Regions from separate parts of the Fictibacillus sp. S7 genome, predicted to be linked through region 2. Evidence: a T-box and tRNA genes for the amino acid it is inferred to sense, from the RefSeq annotation. Region 2 holds a T-box; the other holds one or more tRNA genes.

Region 1 (9,157 bases), 1.3 Mb from region 2:
CCTAAAAAGAACACATGTCGTGTTCTTTTTTAATTTTCCTTCATCACAAACAGACCCTCGTCTTTTTTCCATTCTGCATAAAATACTTCTTTTGCTGAGTGAATGTTTTGCTGTTTAAGCTGTTTTAACAGCCATTCTTCGTTAACACCAGCTGTAGGGAGGTTATCAGTTAGAATGGTTCCATCCATGATTAAAGTCACTGGGAGGGTGGTTTCTTCTTGTGACAGCTTTAAGTCCTGGCGTGTGACTGGCTGATTATCGCTTTTGGGAAGAACAGAGATCGAACCGTTCGTCTCAAGAATGGCATAATCGATTTCTCTTATACTGAAATATCCTTTTTGCCGGATCAGGTTTTGCAACTGGTTGATATCAATTTTGTTTTTTTTCATTTGTTTCCGGTCCATTGTCCCTTTTCGAATGACAATCGAAGGGGTACCCTCCAAAATCTTTCGGAATTTCATGGACTTTTGAGTGAGGATTTCCAATGAGTACATGAGAATTCCCCAAACACTGATTGCGAACAATATCATCCAGATATGGACATCGGGATCATACATGGCATTACCAACAAGTTCCCCAAGAATGAGTGCAGAAATAAAATCAAAGGGTGTCAATTGGGACAATTGCGTTTTTCCAAGAATTTTCGTCAGGAAAAATAGTGCGAAAAAGCCTACGACCATTTCAGTTGTAATTGTACCAAGGTTCATGATATCCCCCAAATGATGCGAAATTACAGATAGTGTTCACTATTGGACTGTAAATTACTCATAATTAAACAGAAAAAAGCATTGAACCAATGGTCATTGGTTCAATGCTTTTTTCATCGCCACATGGAGAATGTTAGCGTCGATAAAGGGTTCTTTTGATGTTGTGGTGTATCCCAGCTTTTTATAAAAAACCTCTGCCTGTACCTGCGCATATAATGTTAACGCGGGATAGTTCAGCCGGGAGGCTTCCTGCTCCATGCTCTTCATCAGCAAATCACCAAGGCCTTGCTTGCGCCGGTTGGAGAGTATGCAAACCCTTTCCACTTTTCCGCCATCCCCAATGGGACGCATTCGTCCAGCACCAATCGGTTGATTTTCGGCATCATAGAGTACAAAGTGAGTAGCCGTATCCTCAAGATGATCCACTTCGAGTTCTTCTGATACGTTTTGTTCGTTAACGAATACCTCTTTTCGAACAAATAAAGCATCCTTGTATGCTTCATCTTTCGAAGTAATGACTTTGATTTTCAAGTTTATGCTTCCTTCCCCAGTTTGAATGTTTTGTATACGTTCCAGCGGTCTGATTCTTCATCCCGTTTGAGAAGGTGAAATTCATTTACGGTTTCTTTATATTCTGCTTCCACCATTTTAAGACGTTCAAGAACATCGGCGTGCTCTACATCAGAAAGCTTTTGAGCAAGCGTCAGATGGGGGACGAAATTATAAGGATGCTCATGCTGAAGCGGCCCCTCGTAAAGCTTTTCATGAAGAGAGATAAGCTCTTCGGTATTGTTTACTTTTAAATAGATGACATTGTTAACCGGATGAAAGGAACTTACCCGAGAAATATGAATCTTGATAGGAGGAGCAGTCTTGGCCACATTTTCAATATAACTTACAATTTCATCAATTTCAGAATCACTTGCGACAAACGGATCCTTCAGGGTAATGTGAGGATCGATAATGGAATAATGAGGATCATAACGTTTGCGGTATGAATTTATTTTATCTTTCAGGTCTGTAGATGGGAAAATGGCAATACCATAGTTCATTTAATTTTCCTCCCTTATCTTTTGGATTAGTATATCAAAAATTCTTATAACTTCACAAATTGAATTATTTCCCGAAAATAAACTTCAATGCAGGAATCAAGTTCTTCTGCCAATCAGACCAAAGGTGATTTCCATCAAATTCTTCATATCGATACTCGAAATTCTTGGTTTTCAGTTCGCTGGCCAATTTCCGGTTGGGAGTCAGAAAATCTTTTACACCGCTAGGCGATGCATATTCGTTTTCTTCCGTTCCCACAGCGTGGTAAAACTTTAGTAATTCATACCCCGAAAAGGAATACAGAATGTCCAGTACATTTGCATCAATAAAAGGCGACTGCAAAATCAACTGGCCAAATGTACGAGGAAAAGTTAATCCGCAGACAAGCGAAACAAACCCTCCCAGTGAATCTCCAATCAAGCACATACCGGAACCCAGGAGATATGTATTGAATTCATGGTTAATGTAGGTTGGCAGTTCATTTGACATAAACCTCAAGTAGGAGGAATGTTTTAAGCCGTTAGGGTGGTATTTTTGATATCTGTCATCTCCACGATGATGGGCAATTCCAATAATGATCATGGGCTCAATGTCCTGAGATTGAATCAAGTCGTCCGCTGTTGAGGCAAGTCTTCCCAATTGAAAATAATCGGGACCATCTTGCGCGATCAGCACCGGGTATTTTTTTAAAGTGGTAAATGCTGGCGGGTAATAGACCAGTAAAGGAACCTGTTCGTTCAGCTCCTTGCTATGTAGGGTTTGTTCATCGATGGTACCTTTAAAGGGCATATCTAATTCTCCTATCTTGAAAAGAGCGCTTTCATAGTGTTCGTTTTATTTTATCATACAGTGGTATAATGTAATCAAGATTTATGATAATTGTGCAAAAATCCAAGGAAAGCACAAGAGGTGAACATAATGACAAAGAGAGTACACAGCCGGGATGTAGAGGCAGCGGCGAGGACATTGCTGGCTGAGCGCGGTGTCTCAATACCCGATATAGCTGAAATTGTATTTGAAATGCAGTCTCCGTTCTCTCCTCAATTAACAATGTCTGAATGCATTGAAAGTGTAGATAAAGTACTAACAAAACGGGAAATGCAGCACGCCCTGCTTGTTGGAATCGAACTGGATAAACTGGCAGAGAAAAAAATGCTGTCGGAACCACTGCAGGCCATTGTTGAAATGGATGAAGGTCTTTTTGGCGTAGACGAAACGATTGCGCTTGGTGCGGTTTTCGGCTATGGAAGTATTGCAGTAACGACATTCGGTCATCTCGACAAGTACAAACTGGGAATCATTCGCAAGTTGGATACGAAAACAAACGAAGGTGTTCATACATTTCTTGACGATCTGGTGGCCAGCATTGCCGCCAATGCTTCCAGCCGTCTTGCTCATCGCCTCAGAGACCAGGAAGAACGATTATCGAAGGAAGAAATCGCTATGAACGACCAGGAAGAAAAAATAGGGTAACCAAGCTGTCCTTATGGGATGGCTTTTCTTTTACCCATTTTTCCAAATAGACTGACCAAGTATAGCTTATCTACATATGGTAATAATGTGTAAACTTTAGAGAAGGGAAAATGCATATGCTAAATAGAATGTACCCGTATGGACAGGGGGCAGGATATGGTTATGGTCAGGGAAGCTATCCCAACATGAATCCAAACATGAACTATCCTAATCCCAACATTAGCCCGAATATGAACTATCCGGTAAGTCCTAATATGAATGTGAATATCCCCGTACAGCCCAAGATGCCAAATATGGGCTTTGGCAAGTATCCAAAAGAGGAGAAAGAAACCGAGGTCAGTCCTGCAGAAGAAACGAAGGCCAACAACTTTCTCGGATCTACTGATACGCTTTCGGTCTGTCCCTGCCCGCCAGGTGAGAATGTATGGGCATCGCTTGTCAATCCGGCAAGCTCTAACGTGGATGTTTCCTTACAGCGGATCACCATCTCGAACATGACATGCAATCCCATGGTTGCTAAAATCTATTTCAAGCCAACGCTTCCGTTTAACGGGAAAATGTCCTCAAATGTAACACCGGCAGATCTTTCAAAAAATCCGCCTGAACGGCCAAGAGGGCAAATCCAGTACGGAATTCTTCCCAATTCCCCAGTCAATGGGACAATTGCAGCAACACGAGTAATTCCAGCAAATACTTCCATTACGGTTGATCTCGACGGCCTGTGGGTGATCGGTCAGGGGACGAACGTCATGGTCTATCTGACCGCTCACTGCAACGACTGTAACTTAAAATCCGTAGTTTCCTTTGAATGGGAAGAAAAATAATGGAATCAAAAGGGCCCTGTTTTCAGGGTCTATTTCTTTTTAAATATTTTTGATAAAAGGGGTTGTCAAGTTAGCTTGTTATGAGATATAATTCTATTTGTCCGATACATAATTATTGATCCGATAGCTCAGCTGGGAGAGCGCTACCTTGACAGGGTAGAGGTCGGGGGTTCGAACCCCTCTCGGGTCACCATAACTTATACATATTAACAGCCTGTAACGCCTTGTATATCAAGGATTGCGGGCTTTTTTATTTTTTGATGCACTCCTTCCTTCATTTGTAGGGGGGAGCGATCACTTCATAAGCAGAAGTTTTTTCCCTTTTCGATGAGTTTATTATTTTTTAAGAACAGACAAATAAAGGAAGACTGGGTAAATAAACTCTTTGACTACATTAATCAATTTAATAATATTGTCGCAAATTTAGAAAAATAATACGATAAGTCTAAATAGAGTATGAATTAAGCTTATATTGCTAATTGAGCTAATGGGATGGTCAAAATAGCAACAATCTATACGAAAAGAGACAAAGAAAAAAACCCTTTAGAAAGGGTTTTTAAATGATTATTAAACGCCGGTGCGACGGTGTTGGTTGTTTGCCTTCTTCGTCTGCTGGCTTTTCATTTGCTTTGTAGATTTTACAGGATTCGTAGAAAATTTCCCGTTTGCCTGCTGCTGTTTTTTTTCAGCCAGTCTTTGCTTAACCGCCTCTTGAAAGCTTAGTTTTTTTTCAGATGACATCTATTCATACCTCCTAATGCCGATGATTCTTAACTTTAATGATATCTTCTTATGGGCGTTTTGTCTGCATGTTTTTACAGATTGGGCATCTTAATAGGAGAATAGAGGCATTTCCACTATGTATTACCCCATCTACATTTGAAGAGTTTGGCCTGTTTGATATACTTATTGTTTGGCTAATTACCAATATTTACTTGAGCATTTTAAAGAAGTTGTCCCTGGTCATTTGCTACAATAAAATTATGATTAAAAAAGATTAGCAACTTCTGGGTAAAAATGTTAAATGGCTTTAATTGGACTTTAAAGTAGAATACAGAGGAGAAAAGACTATTTCTAAACGGCTGGAAGGAGAAAAACCTAATGGAAAAGCTTCAGCAAAAACAGATTATGGATTTTATTGAATACAACAGGGAAGAGTTTCAAACCAAACTATTATCTGAGGCTGGTGATGTTGCGGGTAAAATAAATGATATTTTACAATCTGGAAATATCGATCTTTTGAAAAACGCGGAGAAGATGATCAAGTTTGTTGTTGAAAACAGAGACAACGAACTTGTATCCTTTGCTCAACAAGAAGGTGTAGCCTGGGCGAGGCATGCTTTAACCCTCACTCTTAAGTTGGAATGGGTACATGCCATTAGAAGAACGATATGGCATTATATGTATGAATTTGATCTTAGGAACACCAATGAACGCAGCATTTCAGACTATAGGGAAACGATCTTTCAAATGGAGCAGCAGGTCAACGACGGCATCGATAAATTTCTCAATAGTTTCTTTATAAGCTATTCTACTTATAAAGATGAATTGATCAGCACTCAGCGAAAAATGGTGGAGCATTTGTCCGTTCCTATAATACCAATCAGTCCTTTTGTTGCGGTTCTTCCTTTAATTGGCGTTATTGATGTATATCGTATAGATACCATTGAAGAAAAAGTTTTAACGGAGATTTCCAATATGAAAATTCGAACCTTGATTATTGACCTATCAGGCATTACGGATATGGATATTGAGGTCATTCATCATTTTCAAAAAGTGTTGAGCGGCGTTTCCTTAATGGGATGTGAGGCGGTCATTACTGGTCTACGTGCAGAACTAGTTAGAAAAATGATTCATTTAGATATATCATTTGATCAATATGCATCAACTAAAGGTACTCTTCAGCAAACATTAACCACCTATTTTAAAACAAATTAAATGAAACAGAACAAAATACGTTCAGAAATTCTTCTTTACCGATCTTACTAAAAAGATCGGTTCAGCTTGTAGACAAAGTCTCATGTCTACAAGCTTTTTTTATTGTAGAATGAAACCAGATACGGTTTGAGGGGAGAATTTAGATGTTATTTTATCGAAACATTCTACTGATGGACGTCACCAAATTACACTGCAGCTCTAGATGAATTAGGGTCTTTACTCTTTGTACAAAGATCGGAAGCGAACTGAAATAGCCTCCGCGGTTCGCGGTTAAAATGAAACGAGAAAAATAGTAAGGGAGGAATTGCACAATGGACTTTGAAACAGTTATGCAGGAACTTGAAGTGCTCGGTAAGGAACGAACAAAAAAAATGTACTTATCAAATGGTGCGCACGAGCCGCTTTTTGGTGTGGCTACAGGTGCTATGAAACCACTCGCAAAGATAATAAAAATAAATCAACGTTTAGCTGAAGAGCTTTATGCCACAGGTAACTACGATGCCATGTATTTTGCAGGCATCATTGCAAACCCAAATGGCATGACTGAGGCTGACTATAACCGATGGTTGGATGAAGCATATTTTTATATGCTTTCAGATTATGTAGTGGCAGTAACTTTATCAGAGTCGGAAATTGCACAAGACGTTGCTGATCAATGGATTGCAAGCGACGAAGAACTTAAAATGTCTGCCGGCTGGAGTTGTTACTGCTGGCTGTTAGGGAATCGCAAAGACCATGAGTTTTCAGAAAGTAAAATATCCAATATGCTTGATATTTTGAGAAATTCTATTCATGCTTCGCCAGAACGAACAAAATCTGCAATGAATAATTTTTTAAACACGGTGGGGGTTTCATTTTTGCCGCTGCATGAAAAGGCGGTCGAGACCGCGAAGGAAGTGGGTATCGTAGAAGTAAAACGCGACAAGAAGAAAAGCAGTTTCCTAAACGCTTACGAAAATATTCAAAAACAAATGGATAGAGGGAAGCTTGGTTTTAAAAGAAAGTATGTGAGATGTTAACAATAGCTTTTTTAGTACTCTTTTAAATCACCATAACTTATACATAATATCAGCTTGTTAGTCCTTGATGAAGTCTGTCTGTTCTTTTCTCTTACTTCCCTTTTATTGTTATCCTTTTTAGTAACTTGTTTCAATGATATATCATGTAACATAAGGTATGTCTTTAAAGGAAATTAAGGATAAAATCGATAACGTATATCAAAGGGATATGCGAAACGTACATGAGGATGTAAGGTATATGCTAAAAAGGACAGCCAGCCCGGCTGTCCCTATTTATTTGGATCCAATTAGCTTCGCCCTTCTAGCAACCAATTTTGGGACGGGTTCTTTTCAACTTTATTTACGTCACAGCATTTGAATTTAACAAGACTGCCATCAGAAATTGCTGCTATAACAATCCCTGTAGTAGGATCATATTGTCTGAAGGTCACTTGAACGGACGTACCATGTAAATGAATACGCACCACATTTCCAGGCTTCAGGTGTTTAAACCGCATGCAAACCTGTGAATGTTTTTGGGGGAACTTCATTTGCCAACCACCTTTTTTAGGATTAGAACTTGTACTTGTGATAGCTTATGCATCTCGTCCGATGTTGGTTTGGACGGGCAGCGAATTTTTGGACCTATGTTTTTCTCTGGCATGTTGGGGTAACGTAACAAATAAGAAAGGATGAATGTTGATGAGTCAGAAAATGAAGGCAGTGGGTTTGTACAAGTATCTCCCAATCGACCATCCAGAGAGTTTGGTGGATGTATAAATTGAATAAGCCGGTTCCAGGACTAAGTTTACCCGCTCTCTATTCGAAAAGGAAGATATGATAAAACAGCATGAGGTTCTCTCAAAAGCCACATTAACGGAAACATTGGGACCTTTCAATGCAGAAACCATGAGAGAGGCGCATTCCAAGCTGGAATCAGGTAAAACGATTGGAAAAGTAGTTGTAAGTAATAACAAATAAATAAAAGTAGTTTCTAACTTTAAAAACAGCAGCCAGCTGCTGTTTTTTTTAGATCATTCCCTGTTATTGTTATAGAATTTAAGGGAATATTTCAGGAATCGAATGAAGCTAAATCCATGTAAAAGGAGATGTTCCACATATGTTTAAAGGCAAGGTAGTGATTGTAACGGGTGCAGGGCAGGGGATTGGAAGGCAAATTGCGATTGATTACGCGCATGCGGGTGCTCGTGTGGTTATTGCGGATGTGAAGGAGGCAGAAGCGGCGGAAACGCTGAAAGAGATTTCTTCAGCAAATGGAAAGGCTGAATTTATCGAAACCGATGTCCGGAAACCGGAGGATATCGTGGCATTAATGGAAAGGACACAGACTATTTTTGGTCCAGTTGATATTCTGATTAACAATGCCGGAAAGGGGATTTGGAAATCACCACTCGAACTAAGTGTGGATGAATGGGATGATGTCATTCAAACAAATCTCCGCAGCGTTTTCTTATGTTCCAGAGAAGCGGCAAAACAAATGAAGCAAAAGGGAGGGGGATCGATTGTGAATATTGCATCGACTCGTGCTTCCATGTCAGAACCCAACAGTGAAGCATATGCTGCCACCAAAGGAGGCATTGTGGCTATAACCCATGCTCTGGCCGCTTCCTTGAGCGAAGAGGGAATTACAGTTAATTCCATTAGTCCTGGCTGGATTGAAACAAAGGACTATGAGGGCCTGCGTGATGTGGACCATGAACAGCACTGGTCAAAACGCGTTGGAACCGTTTCTGACATATCAAGAGCTTGCTTGTATTTAACGAATCCGGAGAATAACTTCATCAACGGTGAAAATCTTGTTATTGATGGCGGAATGGCCCGGAAAATGATTTATCACGATTAATAATCTTGCACAGGGATGTTTTTTAGTAAGTTTAGACATCCTAACTGCAAATACAGGAGTATGGTTAAAGGGAGATTAGGACATGGCAGAGCAGAAGGTGCAGGCAAAAGTGGAGAGAGGCGTTTATCTTAGTTTGGCAGCCTATATCGCTTTATCCTTTCTAAAACTGGGCATAGGCTGGCTTTATTCCTCCGAAGCTCTGGTAGCAGACGGATTAAACAACTCAACGGATATTCTGGCCTCTTTGGCTGTTCTGATCGGTTTGAAAATTTCAAAAAAACCTGCGGATTTAGACCATCCCTA
Region 2 (9,157 bases):
GATTTGTAACGGCCATTAGAGCAGGGTTGGATGAAGCCGGATTTTTAAATGTGCCGATCATGTCCTATTCTGTTAAATATTCATCTGCTTATTACGGTCCGTTTCGTGAAGCGGCTCACAGCTCTCCGCAATTTGGTGATCGTAAGTCGTATCAAATGGATCCTGCCAACCGCATGGAGGCTCTTCGCGAAGCTGAATCCGACATTGAGGAGGGTGCAGACTTCCTTATGGTAAAACCGGCCTTGGCTTACCTTGATGTACTTCGTGAGCTGAAGGACCGCTATCCACTCCCTCTTGTTGCCTATAATGTAAGCGGGGAGTACTCCATGATCAAAGCGGCAGCCCAAAACGGCTGGATTGATGAAGAAAGCATTGTGATGGAGACGCTGACTGGAATGAAACGCGCAGGCGCTGATTTGATCATCACTTATCATGCAAAGGATGTATCACGCTGGTTAAACCGTTAAGGACAGGAGGATATAAACATGAGAAGCTTTGAAAAATCCAGTGCTGCTTTTCAGGAAGCCAAAAAGTATATGCCAGGCGGTGTAAACAGCCCGGTTCGTGCTTTTAAATCGGTGAATATGGATCCGGTATATATGGAAAGAGGAAAAGGCTCGAAAATCTATGATATTGACGGGAATGAGTACATTGACTACGTACTGTCCTGGGGTCCGCTTATTTTGGGACATGCTGATGAAAAAGTCGTAGACTCCCTAAAGAAAACCGCTGAACTGGGCACCAGCTTTGGGGCGCCTACCGAGTGGGAAACAAAGCTTGCGGAGCTTGTGGTCGAAAGAGTCCCTTCCATTGAAATTGTCCGAATGGTCAACTCAGGAACAGAAGCGACAATGAGTGCGCTGCGCCTGGCCCGAGGCTATACCGGCAGAAACAAGATTTTGAAATTTGAAGGTTGCTACCACGGCCATGGGGATTCTCTTCTCATTAAAGCCGGCTCGGGTGTGGCCACACTGGGACTGCCTGACAGCCCGGGAGTTCCTGAGTCCATTGCCAAAAACACGATTACCGTTCCGTACAATGACCTTGAAAGTGTCCGTTATGCCTTTGAACAGTTTGGTGAAGACATCGCGTGTATCATTGTGGAGCCAGTCGCTGGAAATATGGGTGTTGTCCCTCCGCAAAAAGGGTTCCTTGAGGGTCTTCGAGAAGTAACGAAGCAATACGGTTCACTGCTGATTTTTGATGAGGTCATGACCGGCTTCCGCGTCGATTACAACTGTGCGCAAGGCTATTTTGGCGTAACACCTGACCTTACCTGTCTTGGCAAGGTAATCGGTGGCGGCCTTCCTGTCGGTGCTTATGGCGGGAAGAAGGAAATCATGGAGCAAGTAGCGCCGAGTGGACCGATTTATCAGGCAGGAACACTTTCTGGAAATCCTCTCGCCATGGCGGCAGGATATGAAACGCTGTCCCAGCTGACTCCTGAATCCTACAAGGAATTTGTGAGAAAAGGAGACCGTCTGGCCGAGGGAATTGCAGCGGCAGCTGAAAAATACGGAATCCCGCACAGTCTGAACCGTGCCGGCTCAATGATTGGTTTCTTCTTCACAGACCAGGATGTTATGAACTATGAAAGTGCCAAAACATCCAACCTGGATTATTTTGCATCTTATTTCAAGACGATGCTGGAAGAAGGCATCTCCCTTCCTCCATCCCAGTTCGAAGGATTATTCCTTTCTACCGCACATAGTGATGAGGATATCGAAAAAACAATAGCCGCTTGCGAAAAAGCATTTTCCAAGTTGAAAAAATAATTGTATTGCAAGATTGTGCGCAGCATCTTCGTTGTTAAGTTGATTGTAGTGAAAGGATGCGAGACTCCGGCAGGATATGCGGGCCAGGTGAGACCAGTGAGGTGCAAGCACCGGTAAAGAGGGCGCTTGCGCCGGTAAAAGCCAGCATTCGGCAACGGAAATCAACTACTTCATAGAGCAACAAAGGGTTACATCCCTTTAGTAAAAACTGCACCCGGTGTATCTGCCTGGTGCAGTTTTTTTCGTTTTGAAAACCTGGACGTAAGCGTACAGTTTTTCCTCGGTAAACGTCTTTCTTGCTTTTCCAATCATATTTTCCCTAACCTGTTCATAATCCTGTAATGTATGATATTTGGCTGAAAGGAGGAGAAAGGCGTTGAATCCATCAAAACTGCGTTTCTCCATAGAGGAGTCGGTCTGGTTAAAGAAAGGACAGGAAGTTGCGGAAGTTTTATCGATGGCCATGGAGCCGGAAATTCAGGTTACAGAAGAAAATGGCCAGGTTTGTGTTAAAGGAGCCCTGAAGCTGCATGGTGAGTACCGTCCATGTGTACTGGATGAAGGCGGTTCGCTTAATTTGGAAACCGGTTCTCTAAGAGAGCAGGTATCCTACCGTTCATTGACCCAATTGAAAATGAATGATGAAGGAATTGCAGAACTTGATCATCGGTTCCCGGTAGACATTACGATTCCTTCGTCGCGTGTGCCGAGGCTTGAAGAAGTTTTTGTACTGGTTGATGCCTTTGATTATGAGCTCCCTAATCCGACATGCCTGGAACTGACGGCATCTGTTTCCATATCAGGGATTCTCGACAGCAATGAAGGTGAGCGTGAGGAAGAGGAGTATTCCGAACAACCGCTTGAAGAAGCTTTTGAATCATTCACAAGCAATAACGAAGAAGAAGCGTTTGAATCTTTCACAAGCAATGACCAGGAAGAAGCATTTGAATCTTTCACAAGCAATGACCAGGAAGAAGCATTTGAATCTTTTACAAGCAATGACGAAGAAGAGGCGGTTGAAGCCTTTGAAATTCCTGTTTTTGAGGCGAGGTATGAAAACCAGCAGCCAGAAGCACAGGAGGAAGAGAAACCAAGGGACGGGGAAGAGGAAATCTTTGCGCCTTTCTCTTTTGAATCCAAAAAGCATTTTGTAATGCCTGTCCCGGATCAAGCCGAAGAGGATGATTTTTCAGAGCCAGCCATCTATTACAACCGGCAAAATGATGAATATTCACCGCTTGAAGAAGAGCCGGCCTTGAACACGGAAGAAGAACAAGGTGAAGAGGAAGAAGAAGAAACTGCGTTTCCTGCGCTTAAATCGATATCCTACTATACGCCTTCCTATATACCGCCTGTACCGCCAGTGCCTGCGTTTCAACAGGAAGAAATTGATCCTGTGGAGGACAGCTTTGCTGAAACCGACTCTCATGATCATGCGCAGATGGAAGAACACCGGCCGGACACCTATTCTCCGTTCGCGTATGCACAAACCGAAGATGTGGTTACCGGGGAAGCTGCAGAGCAAGTTTATGAAGAAGAGCCAGAGCCAGAAGAAGTGGAGCATACTACCCCTTCAAGAAAAGAAGAGAACGCCCTGTATCTGACAAAAATGCTTTCCGGCAATGAAGAAAAGTTTTCAAAAGTAAAAATGTACATTATCCAGCGGGGAGAATCATTGGACAGTATTTGCGAGCGGTATGATGTGTCCATCCATTCATTACTCAGGGTAAACAGAATCAACCAGGAAGAAGTCAATGAAGGCCAGATTATTTACATTCCAGTCTCGCATAGCCGTTAGGGGCGGTGGTAGAGATGACCATACTATTTGAGATTAAGAAACATTATGAACTTCAAAAGGTAACCTGGAAAGAAAAAGATCATCTTGTGGATACCGATTGCGGGGTAAAACAAATCCGGGTGTGGAAGGATCGTGCGCTTCTTGACTGGCATGTCCGGTGGAGAGATGAAGTAGGCAAGAACAGTCTCGCTGTTGCTGACCGCATGATACGGACAGCAGAGGGCAAGCCGTGGGTGGTTATGGAAAACGAGTATTTGACGCTGCATGATTATGTGGAAGGAACACACGAACGGAGCGGCCATGAAAAAAGGTGGGGCTTATTGATCGGCAATATGCTGCAGGCAGGGCTTGAACTTCAGGGGGAGTTCAGCTCCGTCACCAAGGAAGATCATTATTCGTTTGATACATGCCTCGCTGCCATCCATAAGCTAAGTAAAGAATACAATGAACTGGTGAGTGTAAAAAACTCACTGCCGGAAGCAAATAAACGGCTTAATCTGGCAATGGAACTAAAAAAAGCTTCAAGCCATGTACCGCTGCCGCTGTTTGATTCGGACACCCACATGAACAATGGCGGACAGATTTTCAATATCCTGTTTTACCGGGGAAGTGATGACTATCCCGAGCACGGATACCGCCCGTTGCGCAGTCTGTTGACTGAGTGGCTGAAAGAGTGCGGTCCGTATTCGCTCAGAAAACTCTTAACCTGCATAAACGAACATTTTTCACTTGAGAGGGAACAGGGGTATTTGCTACTTGCAGAAATTTTAACGCCGTGGGAGCTTCAGGATTGCGTGGATCAGTTAAAAAATGAAGAGCTGGCTCACATCGTCAGTTATGTGGAATCTTTTGAACAAGATTGGGATTTTAACAGAATTCTTCTCCACTGTTTTACCGACTGGATGGACGATAAACGAAAGAGGGTAGCCCTGTGAGCCATTCAAGCGAAACGGTTAATTATGGCCCGATTCTGTTTCAATACGATCTCTATCCTGAAAAAATTGAGGAAGTAGGCAAAGTCAAAAAGGTGATTTCCAGAAGAGGGACCTTTGCTTTGAAAGAAACCTCATTAAATGAGGAAGAAGCGAGCTGGTTTACTCATGTGATCCACAGGTTGTCCGAAATCGGCTATCACCAGATTGTCCCGCTCTATCCTACAAAATACGGAGATTATACGGTTCAATATGGCAACAGAACCTATTACCTGATGCCCTGGTTTGCGGGAGGAGACCGGTTTGGATTAACAAGGGAAGAAGTGATCATTGAAGAGATCGGCAAGATCCATTTCTTGACGCTCAAAGAGCAGGACTTCTCTCCTGAAGTGGTGGATCATTCGTTTCAGTATTTGATGCAGCGCTGGGAGTCCCGGCAGCTTGAGATGGAACGGTTTGCGGAAGAATCCGAACGCATGCCGTACATGTCTCCTTTTGAACTGACCTATTTGAGCCATTTCCATCATATGATGAGAATGGCTGAAGACGCTAAACGGCGACTGAAGGACTGGTATGATGCTTGTCATTCCGAAAAACGGTACCGAAGTGTGCTGTGCCACGGCAAACTCTCGCGTAATCATTTGTTATATTCCCATCACGGAGAGCCGCATCTTTTAAATTTTGAGAAAGCTGTATTGGATACGCCTGTAAGAGATTTGGCGGTCTTTTTTAGAAAAGCAGTACACCTGTCAAACTGGACGAAGGAAGAGGGGGGACGGCTGTTGTCGCTTTATCAAAGGCATATCCCGCTCCTGGATGAGGAAAAAAGCCTGCTCGTCAGCTATATCAGCTATCCTGAACCCCTTTTTCACTCCGTTGATTTATATCGGCATCAAAGGGAGCGGTACAGCCAAATTGAGTTTGTCCACAGACTTGAAAAGCGGATTTCGGCGATGCGGCATATCCGTGACTTCTGTGACCTGATCCTGACACCGCCGCCTCCACAGCCTCTGGATACCAATACAAACACCGATCACATATAGGTTTCTATATGTGATCTATTTGATTTACAGGACTTCGTAGGAAAAACAAAAATGCAGAATGACCAAAATAAGAATAATCATAAAATCAATGCCAGAGGGAAAAAGGATAGTACGGATAATTTGGAATACAATAAGCGGTATGGTAAATTGGCTGACCACGTCCCGTGCGGCCCGCAGCCAATCAGGTACCTGGAATTGAAATGGCGGTCTTCGGTTTCTTTTAAAATAGCGTCTGGGCATCATAATCCTTCCTTCGTTCATCTGGGTTAATAACCAGGTTATTCATGAGGGAGCTCCAGTGTGAATAAAACCGTGCATGCACGATTTTGTTTTGGTTGAATAGAATAATTGTTACATCAAATGGGAAAGCTATTGACGTTTTCCCAATTCACTAGTTAAAATAGAATATGATCAATAAAATGATATGAATTGCGTTGAAAGGGAAGAGTACACCGACTGTCCTTAAAGAGAGGAAAATCAAAGCTGAGAGATTTTCTAAGGAAACAGCGCTGGAAGGTCGCCCTGGAGCAGCTTCTTTGAAAAAAGTTTGTTCTTTTTAGAAGAAGACGGCAAAAACCGTTATCCGTCAATGAGTGTGCAAAAAGCCATGCTTTTGCTTTTTGCAAACAAAGGTGGTACCGCGAACATGCTTCTTTCGTCCTTTGAGACGGAGGGGCTTTTTTTATTGGAAAGATAAAGGAGGAGACATTCATGTCGACTGAAAAACAAGAACTTTCTATGCCGACGAAATATGATCCGAAGGCAACCGAAGAAACCTGGTACAAGTACTGGGTGGACGGCAAATTTTTTGAAGCAACAGGCGATGTGGAGAAAACGCCATACTCCATCGTGATCCCGCCGCCAAACGTTACCGGCAAGCTGCACCTTGGGCATGCGTGGGACACTACCCTGCAGGATATCCTAAGCCGTGCCAAACGGATGCAGGGCTATGATGTATTATGGTTGCCCGGAATGGACCATGCAGGAATTGCGACTCAGGCGAAAGTCGAGGCAAAGCTTCGCGAACAGGGTACTTCCCGTTATGACTTGGGACGGGAAAAGTTCTTGGAGAAAGCGTGGGAGTGGAAGGGCGAGTACGCAGACTTTATCCGAAATCAATGGGCAAAGCTGGGTCTTGGCCTCGATTACTCCCGCGAGCGCTTTACACTTGACGAGGGATTGTCCGATGCTGTCCGTGAAGTATTTGTCACCCTTTACAAAAAAGGTTTAATTTATCGCGGGGAATATATCATTAACTGGGATCCAGAGACGAAAACAGCGCTCTCTGACATCGAAGTTATCTACAAGGATGTTCAAGGTGCGTTCTACCATATGAAATATCCTTTGGCGGATGGGTCCGGCCATATCGAAGTGGCAACCACACGCCCGGAAACCATGCTGGGAGATACAGCAATCGCCGTTCACCCGGAAGATGACCGTTACAAACACCTCATCGGCAAGAAAGCGATTTTGCCAATTGTAGGCCGCGAGATTGAGATTGTAGGCGACGATTATGTCGATATGGAATTTGGCTCAGGTGCGGTGAAAATAACACCGGCTCATGATCCGAATGACTTTGAGATAGGAAACCGCCACAACCTTGAACGAGTTCTCGTTATGGATGAATCCGGAAAAATGAACGACAATGCAGGCGTATATCAAGGAATGGACCGGTTCGAATGCCGAAAACAAATCGTGAAAGATCTTCAGGATGCAGGTGTATTGTTCAAGATTGAAGAGCATTTGCATTCTGTCGGGCATTCCGAACGAAGCGGAGCCGTTGTTGAGCCTTACCTTTCCACACAATGGTTTGTAAAAATGAAACCTTTGGCGGAGAAAGCGATCGAGCTTCAAAAAACAGAAGAAAAAGTGAACTTCGTGCCGGAGCGTTTTGAAAAAACTTACCTGCATTGGATTGAGAATATCCGCGACTGGTGTATCTCAAGACAGCTGTGGTGGGGGCACCGAATCCCGGCCTGGTATCATAAGGAAACAGGTGAAGTGTACGTTGGTCATGAGGAACCCCAAGACGCGGAGAACTGGGAGCAGGATAACGATGTTCTTGATACCTGGTTTTCTTCCGCACTTTGGCCATTCTCCACAATGGGCTGGCCGGATGAGGATGCAATTGATTTCAAACGGTACTACCCGACCAATGCGCTTGTAACGGGCTATGATATCATCTATTTCTGGGTTGCCCGCATGATTTTCCAAGGTATGGAGTTCACTGGCAAACGTCCGTTTAATGATGTTCTTATCCACGGCCTGATCCGTGACTCAGAAGGACGCAAAATGAGTAAGTCACTCGGAAACGGTGTCGATCCGATGGATGTTATTGAAAAGTATGGTGCAGATGCACTTCGCTTCTTCCTTTCTACCGGAAGCTCACCGGGGAACGATCTTCGGTTCTATTGGGAAAAGGTTGAATCCACTTGGAACTTTGCCAATAAAATCTGGAACGCTTCCCGTTTTGCCCTCATGAATATGAACGGTTTAAAAGAAGAAGAAATTGATTTGACTGGTGACCTTAACCTGGCGGACAAATGGATTTTAACACGTTTCAATGAAACGGCAGAAAATGTGACAAGGCTGATTGATACGTACGAATTCGGAGAAGTTGGACGTCTCCTGTACAACTTTATCTGGGATGACTTGTGTGACTGGTACATCGAAATGGCGAAATTGCCGCTGTACGGCGAGGACGAGGCTGCTAAGCAGACGACCCGTTCAGTACTGGCGTATGTTCTGGATCGCACGCTGCGCCTCCTCCATCCGATTATGCCATTTATTACCGAGGAAATTTGGCAGCACCTTCCTCACAAAGGCGAGTCCATTACAGTTGCCCAATGGCCGAAGAAACGTGAAGATCTCCACTTCCCTGAAGCCGCTCAGGACATGAACCTGGTGACAGAGATGATCCGAACGGTACGCAACATTCGTTCTGAAATGAACGTCGCACCAAGCAAACCGATCGAACTTCAGATCAACGCGAAGAGTGAAGAGGTACTGCAAGCTTTAGAAGTCAACCGTGCGTACATTGAAAAGTTCTGTAACCCAAGTTCATTGAAGCTGGGAACTGGACTTTCAGCACCGGATAAATCCATGAGTGCGGTTCTTACCGGAGTAGAAATGTATCTTCCGCTTGAAGGACTGATCAATCTTGAAGAAGAGATTCAGCGCCTTGAAAAAGAAGTTGAAAAATACAACAAAGAAGTCGAGCGTGTTCAAAAGAAATTGGGCAACGAAGGCTTTATGAAAAAAGCGCCTGAGAAAGTGATTGAAGAAGAACGAGCGAAAGAAAAAGACTACAGCGAGAAACGCGAGAAAGTTCTTCAGCGTATTCAGGAATTAAAAGCGTAAGAAAAAAGCCTGAAGGTGGTTAGTCACTTTCAGGCTTTTTTAATTTCGCGGCGATATGCTCCATATAAAGTCTAGCGATATTAATGTCAGAGGTAGCACTGAGTGTCCTGCTCCCGACCACATCTTCCATCTCATTAAAGATAAAAGCTCCTTTTTCATTCAGAAGAAAATCGATGCCGGCCATTCCAATATCAAAATGAAAAATGATCCGTTCAACGAGGGCGGTTTGTTCGTGCTGCAGATGATAAA

What was found. The T-box of region 2 lies ahead of DMO16_RS00480 (valine--tRNA ligase). A T-box ahead of a tRNA ligase gene usually reads a tRNA of that ligase, here a tRNA-Val.
Region 1: it has a tRNA-Val gene. The T-box ahead of DMO16_RS00480 (valine--tRNA ligase) is inferred to sense a tRNA for this amino acid. The anticodon was not compared.

Annotation. Positions count from the first base shown of each region.
Region 1 is NZ_QJKL01000001.1:1,360,640-1,369,796, reverse strand. Features, by position in the region: gene DMO16_RS06945 (YetF domain-containing protein) at 30-710, opposite strand; gene DMO16_RS06940 (GNAT family N-acetyltransferase) at 801-1,238, opposite strand; gene DMO16_RS06935 (2'-5' RNA ligase family protein) at 1,241-1,759, opposite strand; gene DMO16_RS06930 (alpha/beta hydrolase) at 1,824-2,546, opposite strand; gene DMO16_RS06925 (phosphatidylglycerophosphatase A family protein) at 2,676-3,230, shown strand; gene DMO16_RS06920 (DUF6143 family protein) at 3,359-4,054, shown strand; tRNA gene DMO16_RS06915 (tRNA-Val) at 4,172-4,247, shown strand; gene DMO16_RS24150 (hypothetical protein) at 4,622-4,795, opposite strand; gene DMO16_RS06910 (STAS domain-containing protein) at 5,156-5,992, shown strand; gene DMO16_RS06905 (DNA alkylation repair protein) at 6,304-7,011, shown strand; gene DMO16_RS24145 (hypothetical protein) at 7,828-7,971, shown strand; gene DMO16_RS06900 (SDR family NAD(P)-dependent oxidoreductase) at 8,111-8,854, shown strand; gene DMO16_RS06895 (cation diffusion facilitator family transporter) at 8,937-9,157, shown strand, end outside.
Region 2 is NZ_QJKL01000001.1:96,824-105,980, forward strand. Features, by position in the region: gene hemB (porphobilinogen synthase) at 1-467, shown strand, start outside; gene hemL (glutamate-1-semialdehyde 2,1-aminomutase) at 486-1,775, shown strand; gene DMO16_RS00460 (LysM peptidoglycan-binding domain-containing protein) at 2,152-3,573, shown strand; gene DMO16_RS00465 (hypothetical protein) at 3,588-4,508, shown strand; gene ysxE (spore coat protein YsxE) at 4,505-5,548, shown strand; gene DMO16_RS00475 (hypothetical protein) at 5,573-5,788, opposite strand; T-box leader at 5,974-6,214, shown strand; gene DMO16_RS00480 (valine--tRNA ligase) at 6,260-8,908, shown strand; gene DMO16_RS00485 (ATP-grasp domain-containing protein) at 8,928-9,157, opposite strand, start outside.